Regions from separate parts of the Cellulosimicrobium funkei genome, predicted to be linked through region 3. Evidence: riboswitches for the same ligand, from Rfam matches in the RefSeq annotation. Region 3 holds a riboswitch; each other region holds the start of a gene.
The links. A riboswitch is a leader RNA that binds a small molecule or an ion and turns the genes downstream of it on or off. The one in region 3 is predicted to bind S-adenosylmethionine.

Region 1 (3,199 bases), on a different contig from region 3:
GTTGAACCGGGTCGTGGAGACGGCGGTGCTGGCCGAGGAGCTCGGGTTCGACTCGTTCGCGGTGGGGGAGCGGCACGCGGGAGAGGTGCTGTCGTCGGCGCCGACGGTGCTCCTCGGCGCGGTCGCGGCGCGGACGTCGCGCATCCTGCTGAGCACGGGCGTCACCGTGCTGTCGCTGCTCGACCCGATCCGCGTCGCCGAGGACCTCGCGACGGTCGACCAGCTGAGCCGCGGGCGGCTGGAGATCGTCATCGGCAAGGGCAACGAGGTGCTGCAGTACCCGCTGCTCGGGCTGGACCTCGACAAGCAGTACGAGTACCTCCAGGAGAACTACGAGCTGCTGCGCCTGCTGCTGTCGGAGGAGGACGTCAGCTGGAGCGGGCGGCACCGCCACGCGCTGGAGCACGCGACGACGCTGCCACGGCCGTTCGCCGGGCCGTTCCGGATCTGGCACGGGTCGGCGACGTCGCGCTTCGCGGTCGACCTCGCGGCCCGGTACGGGGACCCGATCGTCAGCGCCAACGCGCTGCAGCCGCGCGAGAACTACCAGGTGCTCATCGACCGCTACCGCGAGCAGTACGCGGCGCACGGGCACGACCCGGCGTACGGGTTCGTCGGGTCGGGCTCGGGCGGGCTGTTCCTCGCCGACACGACGGAGGAGGCGATCGAGCAGTACCGCCCGATCTACGAGGGCCAGGTCGCGGCGGCGGCGCGCCGGGGGTACGGGCCCGACGCCGTGGGGAAGGCACCGAGCTTCCGGACGGTCGAGGACGCCGTCGAGCGCGGGCCCGCGCTCGTGGGGTCGCCGGAGCGCGTGGCCGAGAAGATCCTCGACTACCACGCCTCGTACCGGCACGACCTGCAGTCCGTCTCGGTGAACCACCTGATCCCCGCGGCGCAGCAGGAGGACGTGCTGCGCCGGTTCGCGGAGGAGGTCGTGCCCGTCGTGCAGGCCGAGGTGAAGACGGACCTGTGGAGCCCGGCCGACGCCCGCCGCGCGGCGGGCTTCACCGCGGCCTGAGGTAGCCCGACGGACCGGAGGGGAGGGGCCCGTCTCGCCTGGCGAGGCGGGCCCTCGCCGTGCTCGTGGCGGCCTGCCGGCGGGTCACGACGTCGCGGAGCAGGAAACAACCGTCCGTCTGGCGGGACGGCTGTCTCGATACTTGACTCAACCGGTCGAGATTGTCTTTCCTGCTCCCAGGTGACGAGCGTCAGCACGCAGGCCCGGCTCGCTGACCAGCAACCCTTCGACGTGACGGGGTGCTCCGGGAACGACCTGACCGCGCCGCTCCCGCGGCGCGGTAAGCACGGCACCCCGGTGGGCACCCCCGCCGCGCCGGCCCTGGGCCCGGCGCGGACGACCACCGGCGCCGGACGACCGCCGGTCCTCAGCCGGCACACGAGGAGAGCAGCACGACATGATCCCCACACCTCACCGACGCCGGTCCCTGACCGTCGCCGCGGCGGCCGCCGCGACGGGCCTCCTGCTCAGCGCGTGCGCGGGCGGCGGCTCCGGCGCGTCCGACGGCGACGGGTCGCCCAGCCCGTCCGGCGAGCCCGTGGCGGGCGGCGACCTGACGTTCGCCCTCACGGTCGACTCGCACTGCATCGACCCGCAGCAGGTCGGCAACAACGACGCCATCGCGGCGGCCCGCCAGACGGTCGCGTCGCTCACGGCGCAGGACCCGGAGTCGGGCGAGATCCTGCCGTGGCTCGCGGAGAGCTGGGAGGTGAACGACGACGCGTCGAGCTACACGTTCCACCTGCGCGACGACGCGACGTACGCCGACGGCACGCCGATCGACGCCGAGTCGGTGAAGACGAACTTCGACGCGATCGTCGCGCTCGGCGCGACGGCGTCGCTCGGGTCGCAGTACCTCGTCGGCTACGAGGGCACGACCGTCACCGACCCGCAGACCCTCACGGTGGACTTCGCGGAGCCGAGCGCGCAGTTCCTCCAGGCGACGTCGACGTTCTCGCTCGGCCTCCTCGCCCCGTCCTCGGCCGACCTGAGCGTCGAGGACCGCTGCGCCGGGAAGTTCGTCGGCTCCGGCCCGTTCTCCGTGAAGTCGTACACGCAGGACCAGGAGATCGTGCTCGAGAAGGTCGCGGGCTACGCGTGGGGCTCGGAGGCGAGCGACCACCAGGGCGAGGCCTACCTCGACACGGTGACGTTCAAGGTCATCCCCGAGGCGAGCGTGCGCAGCGGCAGCCTGCAGTCGGGGCAGATCGACGCCACGGCCGCGATCTCGACCGTCGACCTGCCGCAGTTCGACGGGAACGGGTTCTGGCTCGAGTACCGCGCCAACCCGGGCGTCGTGTTCAACCTCTTCCCCAACGAGTCGAGCCCGCTCGCGGGCGACGAGGCCGTGCGGACGGCGATCCTCCAGGGCATCGACCGCGAGCAGATCGCGGACACCGTGCTCAGCGCCCAGGACGAGCCGGCCACGAGCGTCCTGTCGCACTCGACGCCGCTCTACGAGAGCGTCGCGGACGAGCTCGCCTACGACCCCGAGGGCGCGAAGAAGATCCTCGACGACGCGGGCTGGGTCGAGGGCGCCGACGGCGTGCGGGAGAAGGACGGCCAGAAGCTCTCCACGACCGTGACGTTCTGGCAGGTGCCGGAGCCGCTCGAGCTGGTCCAGCAGCAGCTCGCGCAGATCGGCGTGGACCTCCAGCTCCAGCACGTGACCGTCGCCGAGTCGCAGGCGATCAAGGAGAGCGGCGACTTCGACTTCGACTACTACAACCTCACGCGCTCCGACCCGGACGTGCTGCGGACGATCTTCTCGGCGAACGCGCGCAACATCAACCAGCGCGACGCGGAGGAGGTGGACGACCTGCTCGACGCGTCGGCCGCGGCGACCGACCCGGCCGAGCGCCAGAGGCTCGTCACGGAGGCGTCACGCCTCCTGGTCCAGAAGGGGCACGCGATCCCGGTCTACGAGCTCTCGACGACCATCGCGGCCGCCGACACGGTCCACGGCCTGACGTTCGAGGCGTCGTCGCGCCTCGACTTCTACGACGCCTGGGTCACCCAGGGCTGACCCGCCGGGCCCGCCTGCCCGACGCCGCGGCGTCGGGCAGGCGGGCATCCCCCACGGAAGGAGGCCGACCATGGGCCGGTACGTCCTGCGTCGCGCCGGGCAGGGCCTGTTCGTGCTCTGGGCGGCGTTCACCATCTCGTTCTTCGTCCTCT
Region 2 (3,199 bases), on a different contig from region 3:
GGAAGTTGGCGCCCGTGAAGGCGTCGGGGCTCGTCACGAGGTTCCAGGCCGCGCGGCCCTCGGAGAGCAGGTCGAGCGTCGCGAACTGCTTCGCGAGCTCCCACGGCTCGTTGAACGTCGTGTTGATCGTGCCCGCGAGGCCGAGCCGCTCGGTGACGGCGGCGAGCGCGGCGAGGACGGGCAGCGTGTCGGGGCGGCCGACGACGTCGAGGTCGTGGATGCGGCCCTTGTGCTCGCGCAGGCGCAGGCCCTCGGCGAGGAAGAAGAAGTCGAGCCTCGCCTCCTCGGCGCGGCGCGCGAGGTGCTCGAACGACGCGAAGTCGATCTGGCTGCGCGAGCGGGGGTCGCTCCACACGGTGGTGTTGTTGACGCCCGGGAAGTGGGCGCCGAGGTGGATCTGCTTGCGGGGTCGGGTGCTCATGTCGCGTCCGTCCGGGCTCAGGCGATCGCCGCGTAGCGGTTCGCGGGGTGCGGGAGGCCGAGCGTGTCGCGCAGCGTCGTGCCCGGGTACGCGGTGCGGAACAGGCCCACGCCCTGGAGCAGCGGCACGACCCCGTCGACGATCGCGTCGAGGTCCGTGCTCAGCGACGACGGCCGCAGCAGGAAGCCGTCGGCGGCACCGGCGTGCGCCCACTCCTCGACCGTCGCCGCGAGGTCGCGCGCCGTGCCGACGTGCGTCAGCGAGTCGGTGTCCCACGAGACGCCCTCGAGGTCCTCGAGCAGGTCGAGGCGGGCCTGCGCGCTCGCGCGCGTGTCCCCGACGACGACGTACGCGTCCACGAGGACCCGCAGCCCGTCGGGGTCGCGCCCGGCGTCCGCGGCGGCGTCGCGCACCTGCGCCCGCAGCGCGACCGCCTCGTCCCGCGTCGCCGCGCGGACCCGCACGACGTCGGCGCGCCGGGCCGCGAGGTCGAGCGACGCCGGCGTGCTCGCGCGGACGACGACGGGCGGCTGGCCCTGCGGCGGGCGCGGCGTGATCGACGGCCCCTTGACCGCGAACCGGATGCCCTCGTGGTCGACGTAGTGCAGCTTCTCGCGGTCCACGAACCGGCCCGTCGCGACGTCGCGGATCTCGGCGTCGTCCTCCCACGAGTCCCAGAGCCGCGTGACGACCTCGACCGCCTCGTCGGCCTCGGCCACGGCGTCGGGCTCGTCCTGGGCGCCCTTGCGCCCGAAGGCCGCGGCCTCGGCCGGGGTCGTGGACCACCCGACCTGCCATCCCGCGCGGCCGGAGCTCACGTGGTCGATCGTCGCGACCGCCTTGGAGACGTGGAACGGCTCGGTGTGCGTGGTGGTGACGGTCGGGACGAGGCCGATGCCCGCGCTGCGCGGCGCGAGCCGGGACGCGACGAGCGCGGCGTCGAGCCGGCCGCGCACGGACCCGTTGCGGCCCGGCTGGAGGGTGAACGCGTCGTCGAGCGTGACGAGGTCGAGCAGGCCGCGCTGGGCGGTGGCCACGAGCTCGACGAGGCGCTTGGCGTCGAACAGGCGCTGGGCCTGGGACCCCACGGTCCGCCAGGCGGCGGGGTGCGCACCGGCGTCGGTGAGGTCGACGCCCAGGTGGACGGTACGGGCGGGGCGGGGGTCGGGCATCGCGAGGATCCGTTCTGGGACAGGCGCCGGCCGCGCGCTCAGGGCGCGGCGGGGTGCCGGGGGTGGGCAGGGTCGCCCCGCCGCGGGGCGGCAGGGCGGGCCCGGGAGGCCGGAGGGAGGCCCGTCAGGGCGTGCGCGCGGGGGCGCGCGGCGTCAGGAGCGGGGCGTCGTCAGCGACAACAGGTGACGCCCGCGAGGGCGCCGACCGGACAGGAGACGACGGCCGCACCGCGGACCGGACAGGGGCACGTCGGCGCGTGCGGGGTGCTCACCGCGGTGCTCGACTCTCGCCGGTCCATCGTCCGTCTCCTTCGTGCCCGTCTCCGGGCGCCGCGTGTTGCCCCGCACCGCGCAGGTCGCGCGACGCGGGACCTGGTCCTCACCCGGGGCACCCCGCCGCGCGGGAGGGTTGCCGTCCGACGAGCCGGGGCTTCGCGTCGGAGCTCATGACCATGTCCTGTGCCGGGGTCCGTGGACCTCGGTTGCCGGGAACCTACGAGCGGTCGGAGAGGGTGTCAACGCACCGCCGGGACCTTCCCACATACTGGACTCGATCGGTCAACTTTGAGCAGCCGAGGCCCTCGTTTGCACCGAGTGCATCGATGCACCTAGTGTCAAGAGGTGCCTCTCCTCCCCGGACCCGAGCGCCCGACCGCGCCCGCGACGGACGCCGTGACCCCGGACGCGCCGAGCGCGGACGTCCCCGGCCCGGACGCCGCGGCTCCGGACCGTCGCGCGGCCCTGCGCGCACGCCACCGCCGCGCGATCGTCGCCGCCGCCGCGTCGCTCATGGAGGAGAAGGGCGGCGCGCGCTTCACCGTCGACGAGCTCGCGGCCCGGGCCGACGTCGCGCGCCGCACGATCTTCAACCACTTCGCGTCGCTCGACGACGTCGTCGTCGAGGTCTGCGAGGACGTGCTGGGCACCGTCGTCGAGACGCTCGGGGCGAGCGCGGCCGAGCCGGGCACCGACCGCCCCACGCCCCTCGACGACGTCACCGCGGCGCTGCGCGGCACGGACCTCGTCGGCCCCATGGCCTACCTCACGCGCGCCCTCGGCGGTACCGCGACCGAGCCCACGCCGCGCGTCACGACGATGGTCGTGCGCACCTTCACCCACCTCGCCGAGCGCCTCGTCGCGGCGACCACGCGCCGGCACCCGGACGTCGACCCGCTCGAGATCGAGATGCTCGTGGGCGCGCTCATGGCCGGGGTCCTCGTCATCCAGCGGCGCTGGTGGGCCGAGACCGGCGCCGCCGACGACGACGCGTCGCGCGCGGTGTGGTCCGGCCTGCTCGACCGCCTCGTCGAACGGATCCGCGCCGGCTGGGCGGACCCCGTCTGACACGACCCGCACCCTCCCCGCCCTGTCCCGCCTCGCGACCACCTCTCCCGCAGCACCGCACCCGCCACCCCGGGCACACCCGCCGGACCCGGACCGGACTCCCACCGAAGGATCCTCATGGCTGAACTCCTCTACCGCCTCGGCCGCGCGTGCGCGCGCCGCGCGCGGACCGTCCTCGCCGCGTGGCTCGCGGTGCTCGTGCTCGCCGGGGCGGCGTTCGTCGCGTTCGGCGGCACGCTCGCCAGCAGCTTCTCGATCCCCG
Region 3 (3,199 bases):
GCGACCGGCGTCGTCGGTCAGCGACGCGAACCGCGACGGGACCGCCCCGAGGGAGGCGGCGACGTCGAGCACCTGGTCGTAGAAGGAGAACGAGCCGGGGACGGACGCGTCGTCGGCGCCGAGGCCGAGGTCGACGAGCCGGCGGACGGTCGCGAGGCGCAGCTCGCGGGCCGTGGCCTCGAGCTCCTCGGCCGAGGTCTTGCCGGCCCAGAACGCCTCGACGGCCTTCTTCAGCTCGCGGCGGCGACCGATGCGCGGGTAGCCGAGCACGGTGCCGGCGGGAAAGGCGGTACCGGCGGGAGAAGCGACCGGGTTCTGGGTAGGGGAGGGTACGGAAGTGTCCATGATCGAAACCTCTTGCTGGTCCGGAGGACCGGTCAGACGGGCGCGCCGTGCGTGGCGGCGCTCGTCGTGGGCAGGGAGGTGCCGGTGACCCACGGCCCGCTGGCCAGGTCCGGGACGAGCGGGGCGGCGGCGGCGCTGGCGCCGCCCCCGGTCCCGACCGACCCGCCGCCGAGGTGGACACCCTCGAGCAGGTCAAGAGCGGCGCGGTGCTTGTTGAACGTGTACACGTGCAGACCGGGCGTGCCCGCGTCGAGGACGCGCTGCGCGAGGTCGACCGAGTACGCGATCCCGTAGGCGTGCTGCGCCTCCGGGTCGGGCAGGGCGTCGAGCGCGTCCAGCAGGCGCTGGGGCGCGCGCACGCCCGTGAGCTCCTCGACGCGACGGAGCCGCGCGGGCTCCGTCGTGGGCAGCAGCCCGGCGAGGATGGGGATCGTCACGCCGGCCGCACGGGCCTCGGCGACGAAGTCGGTGTACGACGACGCGTCGTAGAAGAGCTGCGTGATCGCGAAGCTCGCGCCGGCCTGCTGCTTCTGCCAGAGGCGTCGCACCTCCTGGGTGCGCGTCGTGCCAGCGGCGGGGTTGCCGTCGCAGAACGTCGCGACGGCGATCGTCAGCGGCCGGGCCGCGCCGCGCAGCGCGACGGCCGGGTCGGACGCGCAGCGCGACGCCTCGACCTCGCGCAGCAGGGCGACGAGCTCGGTCGACGACCGGACGCCGTCCGGCGCGGGCTGCCAGTCCGGCTGGTCGCGCGGCGGGTCGCCCCGCAGGGCGAGGAAGCTCCGCACGCCCTCGTCGAGGAAGTCGGTGATGACCGACTCCACGTCCTCGCGCGACGCCCCGACGCAGGTGAGGTGCGCGATCGGCAGCACGGGCGTGCCCTGGAGCAGGCGTCCGACGACCTGGCGCGCGGTCGCGCGGTCGGTGCCCGCGGCGCCGTACGTCACGGACACGAAGTCGGGGTGCGTCGCGACGAGACGGCGTGCCGTCTCCCAGAACTTCGGGGCCGCGTCCGGTCGGCGCGGGGGCATGAGCTCGAACGACACCGTCGGCCGAGGACGGCCCGGACGGTGCGCGAAGGATGCCTCTGAGGTCATGCGTCACTCCATCGACCCTGGCGTTAGCACCTTTGTCCTCGGGAGGCTTCCGTCGGCGGGTTGCTGCGGTGTCGTCGAGCCAGGACTCTCGACCGCTCTGGATGGTTGGCACGATCCTACGACCCATCCGACATGCGGTCGAGAGCGCCCGCCAGGTGAGATGCGGAGGGATCGGCCGGAGGCGTACCGGCGCCCCGCGCTACGGATCTCGGGCTCTCTACGCTACGAATTTCAGGTTTCCTACGCTACAGATTTCAGGTGCTCGAGCGAGGTCCCAGACACCGACCATGGCGACGGGTCGTCGTCGGCCTTGCAGGTCTCAGGCCCTCCGGCGCTCGGGCACGTGCAGGCGGCGGAGGAACCGGTCGGTGCGCAGCGGCGGCCCGCGCCGGTCGAGGAGCGACACGACGACGACGGTCGCCGTCGCGAGCGGGATGGTCCAGGCGGCGGGCTGGGCGAGCAGGGCGCGCACGACGCCGGGGACGCCGTCGGCCGTGCCGCCGGACGGGCTCCCGTACCCCGCGGCGACGAGCGCGGACGACGCGAGCAGCGCCGTCGCGCACAGGACGGCGCCCACGACCATGCCCGCCACCGCGCCGCGCGCGGTGAGGCCGCGCCACCACACGCCGAGCAGGATCACGGGGGAGAGGGCCGACGCGGCGAAGACGAACACCGTCCCGACGCTCGTCACGAGGCCCTGCGGGATGGTGACGAGCGCGAACGCGAGCGGGATGAGCGTGCACGCGACCGCCGACCAGCGGAAGGACCGCACGGTGCCGCCGAACAGGTCCTGGCTCACGACGCCCGCCAGCGCCACCACGAGCCCCGACGACGTCCCGAGGAACGCGGCGAACGCCCCGGCGACGACGAGCGCGGCGAGGAGCTCGCCGCCGAGCCCGGGCACGAGGCGGGTCGGCAGCGTGAGGACGACCGTGTCCGCGACCCCGGGCGCCGCGAGGTCGGGCGCGACGACCCGCGCCACGAGCCCGAGCGTGCTCGACACCATGTAGAAGACGCTGATCATGACGAGCACGACGACGGTCGTGCGGCGGGCCGAGCCGCCGTCGGGCGAGGTGTAGAAGCGCACGAGGACGTGCGGCAGGCCGGTCGTGCCGAGCAGGAGGGCGAGCAGGAGCGAGACGGTGGCGTACGCGTCGAGGCCGCCCGGCCCGGCCTCGTGGGGGAACACGGCGGCGGGGTCGAACGTGACGACGGCGCCGCCGGGCTCGAACGCCCCGCCGAGCGCCATGAGCACGAAGACGAGCGGCACCGCGAGCGCGGTGAGCTTGACCCAGAACTGGAACGCCTGGACGAACGTGATGGAGCGCATCCCGCCCGCGGCGACGACGGCGCTCACCACGACCGCGATCCCCACCGAGCCGACCCACGGCGGCACCGCGGCCACGCTCGTGATGACGAGCGCCGCCCCGTGGAGCTGCGGCACCACGTAGAGCCACCCGATGACGAGCACGAGCACGCTCGTCACGCGGCGCGCGACCACGGAGTCGAGCCGGGCGTGCACGAAGTCGGGGATCGTGTACGCGCCGCTGCGCCGCAGGGGGCCCGCGACGAACAGCAGGACGAGCAGGTAGCCCGCCGCGTACCCCACGGGGAACCAGAACGCCTCCGCGCCGGACAGCAGCACGAGGCCGGAGAGCCCGAGGAACGTGCCCGCGGACAGGTACTCGCCGCTGATCGCCGACGCGTTCCAGACCGGCCGCACGGTGCGCGACGCGACGAAGAAGTCGCTCGTGGTGCGC

Region 1: another riboswitch for S-adenosylmethionine. It lies ahead of BXA05_RS01885 (ABC transporter substrate-binding protein); the one in region 3 lies ahead of BXA05_RS05480 (methylenetetrahydrofolate reductase).
Region 2: another riboswitch for S-adenosylmethionine. It lies ahead of BXA05_RS01950 (LLM class flavin-dependent oxidoreductase); the one in region 3 lies ahead of BXA05_RS05480 (methylenetetrahydrofolate reductase).

The regions. Positions count from the first base shown of each region.
Region 1 is NZ_FTMI01000001.1:437,162-440,360, reverse strand. Features, by position in the region: gene BXA05_RS01890 (LLM class flavin-dependent oxidoreductase) at 1-1,021, shown strand, start outside; SAM riboswitch class IV at 1,201-1,314, shown strand; gene BXA05_RS01885 (ABC transporter substrate-binding protein) at 1,419-3,047, shown strand; gene BXA05_RS01880 (ABC transporter permease) at 3,118-3,199, shown strand, end outside.
Region 2 is NZ_FTMI01000001.1:451,177-454,375, forward strand. Features, by position in the region: gene BXA05_RS01945 (NtaA/DmoA family FMN-dependent monooxygenase) at 1-421, opposite strand, end outside; gene BXA05_RS01950 (LLM class flavin-dependent oxidoreductase) at 439-1,593, opposite strand; SAM riboswitch class IV at 1,938-2,045, opposite strand; gene BXA05_RS01955 (TetR/AcrR family transcriptional regulator) at 2,215-2,937, shown strand; gene BXA05_RS01960 (MMPL family transporter) at 3,055-3,199, shown strand, end outside.
Region 3 is NZ_FTMI01000002.1:266,765-269,963, forward strand. Features, by position in the region: gene metE (5-methyltetrahydropteroyltriglutamate--homocysteine S-methyltransferase) at 1-345, opposite strand, end outside; gene BXA05_RS05480 (methylenetetrahydrofolate reductase) at 378-1,439, opposite strand; SAM riboswitch class I at 1,445-1,547, opposite strand; gene BXA05_RS05485 (sodium/solute symporter) at 1,759-3,199, opposite strand, start outside.